Labrenzia sp. PHM005: one gene and its partner. The protein of the gene in region 2 interacts with the protein of the main gene of each other region in a pairwise test. Links are inferred from orthologs where the notes say so. Each region holds a gene or a part of one and is shown on either strand. Other genes may lie near its edges.

Region 1 (3,649 bases), 210 kb from region 2 along the record:
TGCAACATATGCCGGCGGTTAAGTCCCCAATGCGTCATGATACCCGTCTCCTGGTAGGTGATATTTTTTTGTTATCTCCCGTTTTCTTTTCAGACTAGACGTGGGTTCGGCGCTGCAGATAGAATTAAGTTTTGCGCATAGCGATGCATTTTTTGCATCACGCTAGAGAGAAACACCGATGCACAGCAAGTTTTTGAGCTATTTTGATGAAGTCGCCCGGCAAGGATCTATCCGGAGAGCCGCGGCCGTGCTGCATGTGTCGTCATCTTCGGTAAACCGGAAAATCCTCGACATTGAAGAGCGCTTAGGGGTCCGTTTGTTCGACCGGCATGCAGAAGGCGTCGAACTGACCACCGCCGGGGCTGTTGTTCTGGAACATTGCCGGAAAACAATCTTCGACTATGAAAAGATCCTGCATGTTGTGGCCGATATCCGTGAGATGCGGGCCGGACATATCGACATCGCTTCTCTCGACTCTGTCGCGCTCAGTCTCTTGCCTTCTGCCATCGACCAGTTCGCCCGGGACTATCCGGATATAACCTATACCATCAGAACGGCGCAGCCGGACGAGATCGTTCGAGCCGTGGCCGAGGGCGAAGCTGACATCGGCATATCCTTCAGCAATGACCTCCACCCCGGCGTGCGGCTGCAGACCGAAAAATCCGCACCAATCGGCGCCATTCTCACCAAGAACCATCCATTGGCCGAACGTGATGCCCTGGACCTAGAAGACCTCACACCGTTTCCGCTGATCCGCTCCTACGATGCGCTTGCGGAACGGTCACTGGTCAATCTGGCGCTTGCCGACCATACGATCCCGCTGAAAACGGCCTGTTTTACCAACTCCTTGCCCCTCGCCCGTTCCATGATCCTCTCTGGCCGCGGTATTGGCCTTTATTCCAAGATTGGTTTTTTGAAAGAAATTGAATCTGGAGAGCTCAGCTATCTCCCGCTCAAGTCGAGCTTTCTGAAAGACTTGAAGATCGGCCTGCTCATCCCGTCACGCAGCAATCAAAAACCGATTGAAAACGCCCTCTGCCGGATCCTGTCCAAATCGCTCAGGCAACTCCGCTTGGATTCTTGAGTTTTTGGGAAACCTGTTCGGGGTTTGTTATTGATCAATGCTGATCCCAAACCTTCCGCAAAAATCAGGACACCCGCCCGCAGGCTTAGGGTCCGGTCGGTTTTGCGAAGCATTGAGCCAGATATGCGAGTTTACCAGCGCGGGCAATCCAAAGGGCTGGTGTCAGGCCATTTTGGAAACGGCCGTTGTTCCGCACCCAGTGCATTTGCACAGATCGAAGGACGAGAGCTGGGGTAATGCTTACGAAAGCAAAAACAAAAAAACCGGCCAAAGGCCGGTTATCTTTTCGTCTCAATCACTTGCTAGCAAGTGATTTGGTGCGGATGGAGGGACTTGAACCCCCACGCCTTGCGGCACCAGAACCTAAATCTGGCGTGTCTGCCAATTTCACCACATCCGCATCGCGAGAACTTGAAAGCTCCGCGTTTGAAGCGGAGCCTCTATATCACTCTGTCTTTTGAGGTCAAAGGAAAAATAACGCCTTAGGTACCCCAGACGCAAGACTTGTCCACAAGCTCGCGGATCGGCGCCTTAAGCGCTGGCGCTAAATCCTCCGCGATCAGGCCGGGCCCTGCCTCTTGCCCTGCGGCACCGTGCAGCCAAACGGCCTGACATGCGGCCTCGAACCCGGTTACTCCTTGGGAGAGCAAGCCGCCAACAATTCCGGCCAGAACATCCCCGGACCCGGCAGTCGCCAGCCAGGGCGGCGCGTTGGCGTTGATCGCGGCCCGTCCATCGGGCGCTGCGACCACGGTGTCCGGCCCTTTTAAGATGACAATAGCACCTGACCGCACAGCCGCTGTGCGGACACGGCTCAACCTGTCTACATCCACGAGGTCCGGACACAGACGCGCAAACTCACCATCGTGCGGTGTGAGAACCACAGGACTTTTAGCTTTTCTTATTAATTCAAATAGCTTCCGAGGTTTTTCTGAGAAACTGGTTAAGGCATCCGCATCCAGAACAGTGGCCCGATCCTGCGCCAGAATCGCTTCGACTGCGGCACAAGTTTTTGGGCCGACACCATATGCCGGACCGATCAGGACAGCGTTGAGACGTTTGTCGGCCAGCAGCTCAGGGATGGCCTCAGCGCCTGCTATCTTTTTCAGCATTACAGCCGTCAGATGACAGGCATTGACCATCAGAGCATCTGGGGGCGATGCCAAGGTGACGAGCCCTGCCCCGGCCCTCAGTGCAGCCGTTGCGGACAAACGCGCGGCACCGGTCGCAGCCACCGGACCGCCAAAAACCACAGTATGACCCCTAGCGTATTTGTGCCCGGCCGGATCCGGCACCGGCCAATGATCGAGCCAAAGCGCTGGACCGTTTTCAAATGTTTGCGGCGCAATAAGATTGAGCACACTCTGGTTTATCCCGATATCGGCAACTGTGACCTCCCCGCAAAGGCCGCGTCCCGGAAAAAGAAGGTGCCCCGGCTTTTTTAGGAAAAACGTCACAGTCGTGTGCGCCTCAATCGCGCATCCCATTATCTGTCCGGTCGTTCCATTGACACCAGACGGCAGATCCACAGCGACCACCGGCGCTGAGGCGCTGTTGATCACATCAACGAGCATGGCCGCCAAACCATGAAGCGGCCGGTCCAGCCCTGCGCCAAAAAGGGCGTCAATAACAACGTCGGGCGCAACGGCTTCTTCGAAAAGATCGCCTGCGACTTGAACGGTGTCCGGCAAAACTTTGTGGGGCAAATTCATAGAGGCAAACGCAAGCGCCGCATCGCCCTTGAGGCCCGCCGGGTCTTTCAGAAGATACACATCAACCAAATAGCCGTGTTCTGCCAGAAGCCTTGCTGCGACAAACCCGTCACCGCCATTGTTTCCCGGCCCACATAACACCAAGACGCGCCCTCCTGTCGGCGCTAGATCTGCAGCCGCCTTGGCAACAGCAGTGCCCGCCCGCTCCATCAGGTCAATTCCCGGAATACCGCCCTCGATCGTCAAGCGATCGGCACGGCCCATTTCCTCAGGCGTCAACAAGGCAGCTGTCATGATTTTCTTTCGCTTTCAGTCTGCAAGCGCAGTTTCCATCGGGAGACCAACAAACTCTAGCCGGTCTTCTTCAAGCAACCTTACCACTGATCAAAACCACAAGGCCCGACGCGCTCTTTTTTGAGCGCAGGGCCGGCCTGACGCCGTCAAGGGCACAACCTTGCATACTTTATGTGCAGGTTGCTCAAAAAATAGACAGCTACACGGTCCTCTGATGACCAACAGCATTGGCACTGCATCAAACCTGCCAAAAATGGTGGCGGTTTCCCGCCGCAATGCAAAAAAAACTGCGTCCACTTTCAATTGGCACGCTTCCTGCTAACACCTGGGCAACAGCTCTCGGATGATCCCGGTCAAGGCACGCCTGCCTGAACCGGCTTCTAAAGAAGAGCGACCGGGCAGACCCTGCCAGTTTAATGTGGAGAGAGACATACGGTGATGAAAAAGATCGAAGCGATCATCAAACCTTTCAAACTCGACGAGGTGAAAGAAGCTCTTCAAGAAGTCGGCCTGCAGGGCATCACAGTGACCGAAGCCAAGGGCTTTGGCCGCCAAAAAG
Region 2 (4,535 bases):
TTGCGGTTGGAATGGATGTCCTGCTGCGACAGGCAGGCTGACGTTCTTGCAAGGGCAATCCAGCCACACGCGCCGGTCAGAGTCGAAGCGTGTGTGGCTGGATGGCTGATCAAATTGGCAGTTTCGAGAAAGTACTCACTGTCGCCGACACCAAAAAGTCCGGAACAGGCTGCTTAGGCAGCCACTCCTCCAACACCGTTAGATGGCTGTCGCTCTGCAAGAGGCGCTGGGCGAGGAGGCCCGGTGTCTGGCGACGGCGGATGGCTTCAGGCAAAACCGACTGAGTGGATGATTTTGGAAACCGCCACATCCGGGTAAAAGAGTTTTCCATTATCAGCAGATCTGTGTCGGACGCTGCAGCATTTCCAAACCGAACCATGGGGAGGCTTGCGGCTACAATGGTTCCGCCAGCCAGAACCTTTCGGCGGGTGATATTCACTGAGGGAAGACCGGACATCACATCACCAGCCGGTCGTGGTAGGTCACTGTTGGTTGGCCTTCCATAAAGGAGAGCAAGTCCCCCATAACACCGTTGTCCATGATCGACTTGATATAGGCCTGGTGGTGGTCTTGTGAGATCCATTCTTCCAGGATCAGAAAGTCCCGCGTTTCCGTATTGTAGAAAAGCGAAACCGACAACGCGCCGTCAAAGCCGCGCACAGCCGGAAGTTTGTCTGACAGAAAGGTTTCAAGCTGCGGAAAGGCGTTTTCAGAAACCTTCATCTGAAGGGTGACCCAGGTGCTCATCGTGATCTCCTATTTTGAAACAACAGGAGTGGTTTACGGCGCCCTTTGATTTGAAACTGTCGGCGAAACATCAAAAGTGCCGGTTTTCGGTCATAAGCTGTGACCTGAGACATTCTGTCCATCTCGCCAGCAAGGCCAGCCGGTTTGAGGATCTTCGAAATCAGGTATGGTTGGGCATGATCCAAACCAGAAGTTTTCTCTCCCATCCGCCAGATGATGTCCTGACCTTGCCGGAAGACTTGCATGCATTCCAAGAGGCTTCGGTTGTTATGGCCCATGGCGAAGCGGGAATCTTTCACAAGCTGATTGAAAAAACGATGTTGGCGGTGGAGTTCCGCACCGCCGCGCCGTGCCTGTGCATGACCCTGCGCGGCCGTGAGACTTTTTGGACGTCCGATGGCCGTGAAATCTCATTGCAGGGCGGCGAGATGATCCTGATGCCGGCTAACACCTACATGATTTCGGATTTTTCGGCGAAGGAAGGCCCGCTCGAAGCCTATATCCTGTCGTTCGACACAGCGGCCATCCGAGCCCTTCAAGGGCCTCACCCGCAGTCTGGCGCTACAGGGGCAGCCAGTGCCTATAAAATTCAGGCCCATGCGGCATTGGCCGGTTTCTTTGACAGTGCAAAGACAATCTATGGGCAGATGACAGGTTCGCCGTCACTGTTGCAGACAAAGCTTCTGGAGTGTCTGCATCTGATTGCGGAAGTTGATGATGCCGAGCGGCTGACAGGATTTCTGACCGCCTGTCATACCGGCCAGGCGCCTCGAAACATTCTCCATGTGATGCGCGAAAATGCCCGGCGGAACCTGTCTGTCGCCGAGTTGGCACGAATGTCCGGCCGGTCGGTGACGTCTTTTACCCGTGACTTCAAACGTCAGTTCGGCATGCCGCCCCGGCAATGGCTGGCGGACTATAAACTGCAAAAGGCCCAGGAGCTGGTTTTGAATTCCCGGCAATCGGTGACGGAAATCGGGGCAGAGCTCGGTTATTCCAGCACGTCCCATTTCATCGAAAAGTTCCGCAAGCAGTTTGGAACAACGCCCAAGGCGATGCGGTTGAGGAGTTTATAGGGGCTGATGACGGGCTTAGCCGCCTCAAAGCCCCATCTTCTGCCGTGCTACATAAAGAGACAAGACCGCCGCATTCGACACATTGAGCGAGCGGATTTCACCGGGCATGTCGAGACGGGCGAGCAGGCCGCAGGCTTCCCGCACACCTTGGCGCACACCTTTGCCTTCCGATCCGAGAACCAGAACCGTCTTGTCGGTAAACTCGGTGTCTTCCAGGCTGGCCGGGCCGTCACTGTCCAGCGCGATGCAACCGAAGGCCTGGTCCTTCATTTCGGCAATAAAGCGGGCCATGTTTTTTACACGCACATGTTTGATCATGTCGAGCGCGCCGGAGGCGGATTTGGCAAGAACCGAGCCTTCTTCTGGTGCGTGGCGTTCGGTGGTGACGACAGCGTCTGCATCCAGAGCAACCGCTGAACGCAGGATCGCACCGACATTGTGCGGATCGGTCACCTGGTCGAGCGCAAGGATCAGCCGGGCACCTTTCAGATGTTCTGCGCCATAAGCGGGCAGGGGATCAGCTTCCAGGATCATGCCCTGGTGAACCGCGTCCTTGGTCACCATCCGGTCCAGTTCCTTGGGGCGCTTGTCCTCTATCGGAACGTCAATGGTGACACCGCGCTCCTTGAGCCGGTTCTGAGCGTTTTCGGTCGCATAGAGTTTCAGGCGTTTGCGGTCTTTGTTGGCAAAAGCCGCTTCCACTGTGTGAAGGCCATATAAAAGCACCGGGCCTTCCGGCGGCAATCCAGGGCGGCGCGGTCCCGGTTTGCCGGAGTTTTTTGAAAAGCGGCCCTGGCCCTTGTTGGGGCCTGGGCGCGATTTTTTCCATGCAGGTCTTTTGTCGTCAGTCATGCTGCCTGCTGTAACCCCAATTATCCGTTAGGGGAAGAGGCTGCCGGGTTCGGGAAGATCATGCAGCTGACAGCGCCGTGGGCAATCAGCTTGCCGTTGGCATCTCTCAGTTCACCTTCAGACGTCGCCAGGCGCGAGCCGCGATGGACAATCCGGCCTTCACAAGTGACTTCGCCGCTGCCCGGTTTTAACGGGCGGACCATATTCACGGTGAGGGATGTCGTCGTGTAAAACTCACCCGGTTCAAGGCACGTATGAACCGCGCAGCTGAGTGCTGTGTCGATCAGTGTGGAGATCCAGCCGCCATGAACCGTACCGAGTGGATTTAAGAACTGCTTTTCAGGAACGCCGGTAAATACAGCGCGGCCATGCTCAAATTCCTTAATCCGGATATTGGAGTGGATCATCATTGGTGGGGCCGGCAATTTGCCGTCCTTCATCAATTCAAAAATCTGCAGGCCTGAGATACCGGCCACCTGCTGCTTTGGCAGGGCATCGATTATATGGGTCTTGCCGTTTTCGGTGATCGTGTCTGGAAGGCTCATAGGTCTTTTCCTTTAAAATGTCTGTGACGGTTCTGTCGTGTGTGCTGGACGCTCAGGAGGAGGTGGAGCGGTGAGCTGTGTTCTTCGGCGGCGCATTTTTGTCTGGGTCCGTCTGTTCCAGGTGTTTGACGGTTCTTCTCAGGGCTGACAGATGGCCCCGGATCGCTTCGGCTGTTTCTTCGCCCAGTTCATTTGCCAGATCTTGCTGAGCCTTTTCCCAAGTCGCGTGAAGCTCGGCAGTGAGCTGTTCGCCTTTTTCTGTCAAAACAGGCACGACCTTCCTGCCTCCGCTTTTGCGGCGCGCGATCAAGCCGGCTGCTTCAAGGGGTTTAAGATTGCGGGCGAGGGTAGACCGGTCGATCCCGATGTAGCGGGCAATGTCGGAGGATGAGAGAGAATCGCCACTGGCAATCACCGCCAGTAACTGCGCCTGAGTAATCTCTAGCCCGTAGGGCGCTAGATAGCGGTTGAAATGCCGGGTGAGCAGATTCGCTGTTCGCCGGACGGTGTGTCCCAAACAGGTCTGGCCCATCTGATAGAAATCGATGCCGTCCAAAGAATGTGTCATTTGTTGTAGCTACAACATAATTAGTAATGCGGCAAGCGGGTTCTTTTTTTGCCAACAAAACCGTTGTTTCCAGAGATTGCGTGAAGTGCGGATCGAAGATCTGAAATTCGAGGGATTGTATCCGTGTAAATGTAAGTGTTTGTTCGAAGGTGTTGAAGATTCGACATTTTGGAGCCGGGGAGGGGCGCAATGATAGGTCTTGTGGAGCAGGTCGGGCTGGCACTGATGCTTTTCATCATCATGTTGGGAATGGGGGCGACGATCCGTGTCAATCACTTGCGGATGGTGCTCGCGAGGCCTTTGCCGCTTCTAATTGGTTTGATCAGTCAGTATGGATTGATGCCAGTCATCGCTCTTGGGCTTGCGATCTTTTTTGAGTTGCCAACCGCAATTGCGTTCAGCCTTATTATGGTTGGTGCGACGCCAGGTGGCACGACCTCAAATCTCTTTACCTATTATGCAAAAGGTGATGTTGCGCTGAGCGTCAGCATGACGGTTGCCTCGACGCTTGCGGCCGTTGTCCTCATGCCACTGGCAATTTGGATTTATGCAGGCGGTTACACATCTGCCGACTTGCAGGTGCCGTTCTCCAGCATCATAGCGACTTTGCTCTTTGTGATGGTGCCGGTCGCTATCGGGATGGTCATCCTTTCAAAAAGTGTTGCCGCCGCCCGCCGATTGGAAAGGGCGAGCAGCGTTGTCGGGATTCTGCTTATCTCCGGACTGATCATCAAGTTTCTCATTCAG

What was found. Proteins that work in one complex are often made in the same cells at the same time.
Region 1: the proteins of FJ695_RS14915 (region 2) and FJ695_RS15915 interact in binary tests that used the Escherichia coli proteins (3 or more experiments, as listed by UniProt). The link is inferred for Labrenzia sp. PHM005 from one-to-one orthologs.

What each region holds. Positions count from the first base shown.
Region 1 is NZ_CP041191.1:3,512,334-3,515,982, reverse strand. The notes cover bases 829-3,649. They hold FJ695_RS15915 (NAD(P)H-hydrate dehydratase), read right to left. Parts: upstream 3,091-3,649; coding sequence 1,567-3,090; downstream 829-1,566. Other genes in these bases: FJ695_RS15910 (P-II family nitrogen regulator), read left to right, coding at 3,529-3,649; FJ695_RS15925 (LysR family transcriptional regulator), read left to right, coding at 829-1,084. Also shown: FJ695_RS15930 (ABC transporter substrate-binding protein), read right to left, coding at 1-38; more of FJ695_RS15925, read left to right, coding at 179-828. UniProt on the Escherichia coli protein: Bifunctional enzyme that catalyzes the epimerization of the S- and R-forms of NAD(P)HX and the dehydration of the S-form of NAD(P)HX at the expense of ADP, which is converted to AMP.
Region 2 is NZ_CP041191.1:3,298,524-3,303,058, forward strand. What follows is about bases 762-3,639. They hold FJ695_RS14915 (RNA methyltransferase), read right to left. Parts: upstream 2,676-3,639; coding sequence 1,848-2,675; downstream 762-1,847. Other genes in these bases: FJ695_RS14910 (helix-turn-helix domain-containing protein), read left to right, coding at 924-1,823; FJ695_RS14920 (PaaI family thioesterase), read right to left, coding at 2,696-3,220; FJ695_RS14925 (MarR family winged helix-turn-helix transcriptional regulator), read right to left, coding at 3,273-3,639. Also shown: FJ695_RS14900 (hypothetical protein), read right to left, coding at 110-457; FJ695_RS14905 (putative quinol monooxygenase), read right to left, coding at 457-747; more of FJ695_RS14925, read right to left, coding at 3,640-3,788; FJ695_RS14930 (bile acid:sodium symporter family protein), read left to right, coding at 3,978-4,535. UniProt on the Escherichia coli protein: Specifically methylates the ribose of guanosine 2251 in 23S rRNA.